Regions from separate parts of the Methylovorus sp. MP688 genome, predicted to be linked through region 2. Evidence: riboswitches for the same ligand, from Rfam matches in the RefSeq annotation. Region 2 holds a riboswitch; the other holds the start of a gene.
What was found. Region 2 has a riboswitch for cyclic di-GMP ahead of MPQ_RS02070 (bifunctional diguanylate cyclase/phosphodiesterase). Riboswitches for the same ligand answer to the same signal wherever they lie in the genome.
Positions count from the first base shown of each region.

Region 1: linked by a shared signal. The riboswitch ahead of MPQ_RS00500 (DUF4124 domain-containing protein) and the one ahead of MPQ_RS02070 (bifunctional diguanylate cyclase/phosphodiesterase) in region 2 are both predicted to bind cyclic di-GMP.

Region 1 covers NC_014733.1:108,810-113,233, reverse strand. Annotated here, with positions in the region: gene MPQ_RS00515 (sugar transferase) at 1-57, shown strand, start outside; gene MPQ_RS00510 (rhodanese-like domain-containing protein) at 241-570, shown strand; gene MPQ_RS00505 (sulfurtransferase TusA family protein) at 590-838, shown strand; gene MPQ_RS00500 (DUF4124 domain-containing protein) at 848-2,101, opposite strand; cyclic di-GMP riboswitch class I at 2,202-2,286, opposite strand; gene MPQ_RS00495 (valine--tRNA ligase) at 2,396-4,424, opposite strand, start outside.
Region 2 covers NC_014733.1:417,916-422,339, forward strand. Annotated here, with positions in the region: gene MPQ_RS02070 (bifunctional diguanylate cyclase/phosphodiesterase) at 204-1,625, opposite strand; cyclic di-GMP riboswitch class I at 1,888-1,972, opposite strand; gene MPQ_RS13815 (hypothetical protein) at 2,355-3,029, shown strand; gene MPQ_RS02085 (aminoacyl-tRNA deacylase) at 3,255-3,746, shown strand; gene MPQ_RS02090 (ATP-dependent DNA helicase) at 3,953-4,424, shown strand, end outside.

The sequences.
Region 1 (4,424 bases), 310 kb from region 2:
AAAATACTCTGGATGACAGCACTTAAGGTGTTAACAAGAGACGGCGTGTCACATTAGCGATAAAATCACCCCCTTCATTGCAGGAACTTACATCGCCATCGGCATGTACGAATCATCACTCGCTAAAACAAAAGCACTGCTCCAGATTTAGCCGGGCGTGTCATTAGAAACATCGACGCCTTGTGTTCTCTCCGACTGCAGTGAATGATTGCCCTCTCACTTCAATATTTAGGCTCCACCATGACAACCCATAAAGACATAGACGCAGCAGACCTGTTTGCCCTCATTGAGAAAGGGACGTTGCGTCTCATCGATGTGCGCAACGCCGATGAAGTGGCTCGGGGGATTATCGCTGGCGCAAGTCATATTCCACTCTCCCTCATACCGGCCAGCGTTGATGACTTGACGGCAGGAAGCGAAACCCTGGTTTTTTATTGCCATAGCGGCATACGGTCAGGGCAAGCTGCATCGTTTATTGCAAGTCATGGCCGTGAGAATGTGTACAACCTGCAAGGCGGTGTATTGGCTTGGGGAAGGGCTGGATTTCCTTTTGCCCCGCTTCAAGCGTGATCTTGAAAGAGAATAAGAAATGGAATTTACGAAAGAACTGGATGCGCGCGGTCTTAAATGTCCGCTGCCGATTTTGCGCTGTAAAAAAGGCTTGGCCGAGCTAGAGTCCGGCCAAGTATTGAAAGTGCTGGCAACCGACCCGGGGTCGGTAAAAGATTTTCAGGCGTTCTGCAAACAGACGGGGCATGAAATGCTTGCCCTGCAGGAGCCGGATGAGGCCATGCAGGACAAGGTGTTTACATTCCACATTCGCAAGCGTACGAGCTAAAACCTGAGATTACTTAGTGGTAGTAGTTTCGGGCTTACCATAATTGATGGGCATGAACTGCAAGCTTTCCCATGGAAAACCATCCAGAACAGCATAGCTTGGCTTGTTTTCAAACAGTGTAGGATAAGGGTCAGGCATGCCTAATTTTGTATACGAGTAGATGTTCTGAGCCCGGATAGACACTGCTCCCGCTTTATCCCATACAACGAACCCATATGTCTGCGCTGCTTTGGCTATGATTTTGCCGGCCTTGGTCATCCGCAGCGCATTTACATCTATGTTGGGATCCAACCGGAAACGTTGGCCTTCCATAATACGGTTAGGGGCTTTGTTAGGATTCCAACCATCAGAGCGATTGGCAGGCCACGAGAATATATTCCAGTGCTCAAGATCGACCATGGAAATGCCGATAGCATGTCGAATTTCTCCTCGTTTGAGCTCTTCAGCCGTAATCTGGCCACCAAGGAATGGCAGGCTGGTCGCCGTTGTCCCATAATACTTGAAGAATACCCCATTGCTCTTGGATGCATTATCAAGCCGGCCTCCCCAGCATGCATACCAAACCCCATTTTCTTTTTTCGCCTGCCAGAATTCCCAGACAGTATCGGTCGAAGGCTGATAAACCGTCATTTCTTTATCATTTCCCTCCGAAGCTACTGCATAACTTGGCATGGGAACATTAGCCCATTGCGTCATTAGCCCAGAATCCTTATAGCCTTTTTTCTGGCAATCCCACTCGTTTACGCGAATAACCGGAGTTTTTGCATCAGCAATATATATCGGGCTGGAATACTGTCCGGTATTGATATTTACAGTGTTGTAGTAGGACTTCTTTTGGCGGACGAATTCCTCTACCAATTTAGCCGAGTTTTCGTGCAGTACAGCATCTTTGGGGATGGGGGTATACCAAAAACTGGTGGGTGCAAAGACGGCATCTGTGGTCAATTTATTAGCAGCCGCGGCGGCAGCAGCGGCGGCGGCTGCTTTTTCTGCTGCCAGTTTATCAGCAGCTGCTTTTTCGGCGGCGGCCTTTTCGGCGGCCGCTTTGGCAGCCGCGTCTTTGGCCGCCTGCGCAGCGAGTGCCGCTTTCGTTGCTTCTTGCGCCTGCTTGGCAGCGTCTACGCACATAAAAGGCAGGTTGGTATAAATCGTCTTGCCCGATGTGCCAGTGCACTTAATGTATTCCGCAGCCTGAGCGGTCATTGCAGCGGTGCTGGCCATGATAGTAATCGCGGCCAATATTGCGTTTCTGGGGTTCATCATGTTGTCCTCTCGTCTTGCATCCATAGTGTTCTTTAACGGTGTTAAGAACAAAAAATTGAATTTATCCGAAAAGGCAGCCAGCCGGTTGGCTTACTGGAGGATTGGCGGCCCCGCTGTCATAGATTGCTCCTTAGACCGGTAGCTTTGCGTCTCCGTTCTTTCAAACGGGTTTGCCTTTTCATGCATCTATTAACGCGCCGCGCTCCAGCAAAGTCAATTTACTATCTGCTTGTTTCTAAAGGACTGACATTTTTGGTCAGTAAACGACAACCGCGTCACGCGGCCGTCATTTCCCTAAACTAAACGCGCCAATTGGGATTGCAGCTTGTCCAGCGTTGCCTTGAAGCCCGCCAGACGTTCCCGCTCCTGTGCCACCACGGCGGCAGGCGCACGATCGACAAAACTCGCATTGCCCAGTTTGGCTTCCGCTTTGCTGACTTCGGTTTGCAAGCGGGTAATTTCCTTGCTCAGGCGTTCCTTTTCTGCAGCAACATCCACTTCAATCTTCAGCATCAGGCGGAATTCACCTGCCAGCGCCACCGGGGCATCGGCTTGCGGCAACTCGGCAACAATCTCAACCTCGGCAAGCTTGGCCAGGGCTTTGAGATGCGGAGCGTAGGCTTGCAATGCGGAGGCATCTCCCGCCGCAATCAAGGGTACGCGCGTCGCGGGCGAAATACCCATTTCCCCGCGCAAACTGCGGCAGGCATCAACGGCTTCTTTCAGCAGACCAACCCAAGCTTCCGCCTGTTCATCAATTTTGCCTGGCTGTGATTTTGGATACACCTGCAGCATGATGCTGGGGCCAGGCTGATGCATGTCACGGCCAGACAAGGGGCCCACGGTTTGCCAGATTTCTTCGGTAATGAAAGGCATGATGGGGTGCGCCAGACGCAGGACGGTCTCCAGAACGCGTAGCAAAGTGCGGCGCGTAGCGCGCTGCTCGGCCTCGGTACCGGTCTGCAACTGGGTCTTGGCAATTTCCAGATACCAGTCGCAATACTCGTCCCACACAAACTTGTAGATACTTTGCGCGATCAAGTCAAAACGGTAATCGGCAAAACCACGCTCGATATCCGCCTCCACTTTTTGCAACAGGCTGACAATCCAGCGATCAGCCTGGGAAAAGCTGAGATAGCCTTCAGGCTTGGTTTTGCAATCTTCCAGGCCGCAATCCTGCCCCTCGGTGTTCATCAGCACAAAGCGCGTGGCATTCCACAGCTTGTTGCAGAAATTGCGGTAGCCCTCGCAGCGCTGCAGGTCAAACTTGATATCGCGCCCTGGCGAAGCCAGGCTGGCAAAGGTAAAGCGCAGCGCATCCGTGCCATACGCAGAGATGCCCTCGGGGAATTCCTTGCGGGTACGCTTCTCGATCTTTTCCGCGTCCTTGGGATTCATGAGCCCAGTCGTGCGCTTCTTGATCAGCGCATCCAGATCAATGCCGTCGATCAGGTCGATAGGATCCAGCACATTGCCCTTGGATTTGGACATCTTCTGCCCTTCCGCATCGCGGATCAGCCCGTGCACATACACATGCTTGAACGGAATCTTGCCGGTGAGGTGCGTGGTCATCATGACCATGCGCGCTACCCAGAAGAAAATGATGTCAAAGCCGGTGACCAGCACGCTGGATGGCAGATATTGCTGCAGTGCCTGATTCGCCGCATCCACGGCCTCATCCCCTGTCCAGTCCAGGGTAGAGAACGGCCACAAAGCGGAGGAATACCAGGTATCCAGCACGTCATCATCGCGCTTCAGCTTGCCGGTATAGCCATCCTTTGCCGCCAGGGCTTGCGCTTCGTCCGCATCATGCGCGACGTACACCTTGCCACTGTCGGTATACCAGGCAGGGATCTGATGCCCCCACCACAGCTGGCGCGAAATACACCAATCCTGAATATTGTTCAGCCACTGGTTGTAGGTGTTTACCCAGTTTTCCGGGTAGAACTTGATCTGACCGTCGGCCACCACCTCCAGCGCTTTTTGTGTGATGCTCTTGCCATCGGCAGCCGGCTTGCTCATGGCGACAAACCATTGGTCGGTCAGCATGGGCTCAATCACCACGCCGGTGCGGTCACCACGTGGCACCTTCAGTTTGTGCTTGTCGACCTTGCCCAGAAAGCCCTGGGCTTCCAGATCAGCCACAACCTGCTTGCGGGCAGCAAAGCGCTCCAGACCGCGATAGCCTTCAGGCGCATTCTCGTTGACGAAGCCCTTGAGGTCGAGGATGCCGATCATGGGCAAACCATGACGCTGACCTACCGCATAGTCATTGAAGTCATGCGCCGGTGTTACCTTGACCACACCGGTACCGAACTCGCGA
Region 2 (4,424 bases):
GCTATGTAAATTTTTTGTGATGTGGTCATGCCAAGGCTTGCCTGAAACGGATTGCACGCAGGTGCCAATCGTTGCTGCGTTCCATATGCGATCACGAAGTGATCAAACCAAAGCTGAGGATCGGTGCTGAGGAGAGAGAGGCGGATTCTCTGAACGCTACCTGGAAAATAAATCCAGGCAGCGTTTTATCCGCCTCCGCTATTCTATAGAAGACTTAATTGCGCTTTTAGCTGAATATTGGCGTGTGAAAGGTGAAATGTAGGCAGAAATTGCTCAAATGCCTCGATCGGCAGGGGCTTGCTGAAGAGATACCCTTGATATTTCATGCAGCCTTTATTCAGCAGGTAATGCAGTTGCTCGATGGTTTCCACCCCTTCGGCAATCAGCATCATGTTGAGGTTTTTGCTGAGCACGACCAGAGTTTCCACAATCGCCTTGTCGCTCTCGTTGGTCAAGAGATCGCGCACAAACGATTGGTCTATTTTCAACTGTTCAAATGGCAGGTGCTTCAGGTAGTTGAGCGAGGAGTAGCCAGTGCCAAAGTCATCCAGTGACCAGCTGATGCCGAAGGCACGCAGGGCTTTCATCTTCTGGATGGTGGTGTCGACATCCTTCGCCAGCATGCTTTCGGTGAGTTCGAGTTTTAGCTGCGCGGGCGTGGCGCCGCTGCGCATCACGATCTCGATGACTTCCTGCACGAAGTCGGGCTGCCTGAGCTGCGATGCGCTGACATTCACCGAGATGCTGAGATGCGCCATGTTGGGGTCTTTAGACCACTTGACCAGTTGGGCGCACGCTTCTTTCAGCACCCATGTGCCAATGGGCTGGATCAGGCCGGTTTCTTCGGCTGCGGCGATAAAGACGCCCGGGGGAATCATCCCGCGCACGGGATGTTGCCAGCGTAGCAGGGCTTCCGCCCCGAAAATATTGCCTACGGCATCCACCTGCGGCTGATAATGCAGGCGGAACTGGCCTTGCGCCAGCGCCGCACGCATATCGGCATACAGCGAATGACGCGTGGAAATGTCAGTTTGCATGACAATCAGCGCCACACCCAGAATCGCGAGTGCAGCCAGGTTGTTAATCCATGCTCCCAGCAGGCGAATCTCCTGATCGGCGATCAGCTCGGGTTTGACGATGCCGATGTGAGAGCTCGCAAAAATCAGGCAGCACGCCAGCAAGGTAAATGGCAGCACCAGACGCAGATAGAGATTTTCCTTGCGAAATATCAGCGAGGCGCCCGCCGCCACCGGCAGAAAATACATATGAACCGAGCGGGGGACATCCTGCGTTGGCACATCCAGCCAGCAGATCACGCAAAGCATTACCAGCAACCCATGCGACATGCTGATCGCCACCAAGCGCTCGCGCCCGGCGTTGATGAGAATGAGGGTGTAGATCCCCAGGGCAATCAGAATGGCATGGGACGCCATCAACAGCCATTTGCCATGACAAAGATAATAGGCGCCCCACATGCTGCAGAGCATGATCAGCGACCATCCGCCAATCGCCAGCAACATTCTTACCCGCAGGTTGTGCGGTTCCTGTGCATAGGGTGGAAGCTCGTGCTGCAATAATTTGAACAAGAACCGTAATGGCATCGGCAGGCTATTCAGATGGGGCATGGCACATTGCCCCTGGCGAACGATACGGTCGCGATGGCATCCGCCTCCATCAGAAAAGCCGCCAGGCAATCTGCAGCGGGTCGAGGTCTCATTGCCAGTCTGGTAATCACTAACTACTTTCCGTTGAATTTATCTCCAGCCACGCCACGCAGGGCGATAGCCGCCTGACAGCCAAGCCTCAGCTCACGCTGGGCTCACATGTCTGATGCGGGTGATACATCATGGAAATTGTAAAACGCCGAATACATTCACCCTTGCGGTAAACGGCAGTCCCGCTACCGTAGGCATATGCCCTTAGGTCGGAAACTTTGCGTCCCTGCCTTTCAGCAGGTTTGCCTTTCAATAACGGCGGTCAGTTCATCAAACTTTGCCGGGTATGTCAACTCTGCATCCTGCAATTTCACCCAGTATCACTCTGGAAATAACGCTTGAGATGAATTTTTCAGAGTTATTTTATATCCGCATGACTTCCTTAAGCTGCCTCTAGTAATTATCAAAAATGGATGTTTCCCCATTGTTAGTGATTTTGCACACATGACAATGGTTGATTGTGGCATATATTTTTTTGCCCATTCTTATACGGAGTGCCCGTGTAAATCTCGGGGATAGAGATACTTTTAATCAATATCTCCAATTTTATGTTGGCACTTAATTTAATTAGCCCTTCATTTAATTAGCCCTTCTTGGCTAGTTATGTTTCAAATTCCTCACTTAAATTTAAAGATAAATATGAAAATCAATGGTTTGTGTGTAAGTGTTGTCGCGTTGGTGCTTTTTGGATGTGCATCAACCCCAAAAATTTCTGAATCGGATATAAAAACATTACTTCAAGGACCTGTTCAGATAAATATACCTGCACCAATTGCACTTTCAGAGCGTACCAAAGCACGTGCGATAGGCAATTTTGTGGCGTCGTCGGTAGCGGGGAGCGTTGCAGGAAGTACTGGAAACGCAAAGACCTTAGGGCAGATGCAAGCTAATCAGCAAATTGGGAGTCAGTTTGGTAACCAGCTCAATCAGGCTTTACCAAAAGGGGTTTCAGTTACAAAAGGCGGAGGTGTTAATACTTTGCTAGCCAATAAGTTGAAAGATGAGTTCGCAGAAAAAGCTTCAGCAAATCCTGATCTTGAGATCCAGCTCAACGTTAATACCAGACAATGGGAGTTGGAATATGTAGGCCTTCTAAGTAGTGACTACAAGCTTAACTATAATTTGGAGGTCAATCTTGTTCGAGTACAAGGTGGGAAGTCATCTGTTCTAAAATCATGGGCATGCATGGGTAGCGCTCCAGAGTTAAAAACTTATGAGGCGTGGATTAAAGATGATTATGTTGCTGTCAACAACCAGGCAGTAAAAGTTTCTGAGAAATGCATTTCCGAATTCAAAAAATCAGGGTTGTTATAGGTGGAACTATTTTCACGATTTAGATAAATGGGTTGCGGTGTTTTATGTGAGTAATGATGGCTTCCAAATGAGGGTTAATGGTAGCCAATATCTCAAAGGTACCAGCATCGCCTGCAAAAGTTAATTGTTGGGTAAGCAGCTTTACAAACGATAAAATGGACTCTATAACGAAGTGTATATTTTCAATGGTGTAGCAGCCATTTATCGAAAAGGACATTACCTCCCATGACAATCCAATCCACCGTCACCACCCTGCTCGAAAGCAAAGGCATCGCTTTCAAGATCATCGAAATCCCGCTTAGCGAAGACAAAAAGCCTATCCGCAGTCTTGAGGAGTTGCTCTCTGCGCAGGGGTTGGATCCGCAGTCGGTGGTGCGCAGTGTGGTGTTCAAGGGTGAGCAGAGCGGGTTTTGCCTGCTGGCGGTGGCGGGTGGTGGTCGTGCGGATTGGGCGTTGTTGCGTAACTTTCTGGGGGAGCGCAAGTGCCGCATGGCGGAATATGCCGAGGTACCGGAGGCGACCGGGTATGTGGTCGGTGCGGTGCCGCCGATTGCCTTGCCTGAGGGCTTGCGGGTGCTGGTGGATAACAGTGTTTCTGCGTATGAGACGGTGGTGATCGGCAGTGGCGTGCTGGGTTATGCACTGGCCTTGAAGTCGGCGGATTTGCTGAGTCTGTTGCAAGACAAGCCGCAGGGTAGCTTCGTCAAGGTCGAGTAGTTTATCGGGGTGGTATCGCGGGCACGCCTCGTTCGCTTCGCGATACAATAAGGCCTCACGCCAGTGAGGTGGAAAATCGTGATCCCCTCTCGTCTGGTCCTCCACATTGCCTGACCCCACAAGGATGCAACATTAAGCTCGCTCCCAGCCTGGTCGTTTCCGAAAATCCTGCGGATCCGTTCCGGTACATTATTTCTGTGCGTGCCATGTGCGATCTGGTTGCCCGCCGCGGTGATCTGGATCAGCGCTTTACGCCTGCGCCCACGGCGCTGGAGGGGATGATGGGGCATACCTCGGTCACGTCCAACCGCAATGCGAGCTACGAGACCGAGATTGCACTCACCGGCGAGTACCAGAATATTTTTGTGCGGGGCCGGGCCGATGGTTATGACCCGGAGTTGAACCAGCTGGAGGAGATCAAGACCTTCAAGGGCCTGCTGGAGCGCATGCCGGAAAACCATCGCTTCCTGCATTGGGCTCAGGCCAAGGTATATGCCGCGCTGCTGTCGCAGGAGCGCGAGCTGCGCGAGATCAATACCGCGCTGGTGTATTACAACGTATCGAGCAAGACGGAAGAGCCGCTAAGCGAGCTTTATACGGCGGAGGCGCTGGCGGCGTATTTCAACGCTCAGTGCGCCCAGCTGCGCACCTGGGCGGACCGCGAGGTGGCGCATCGTT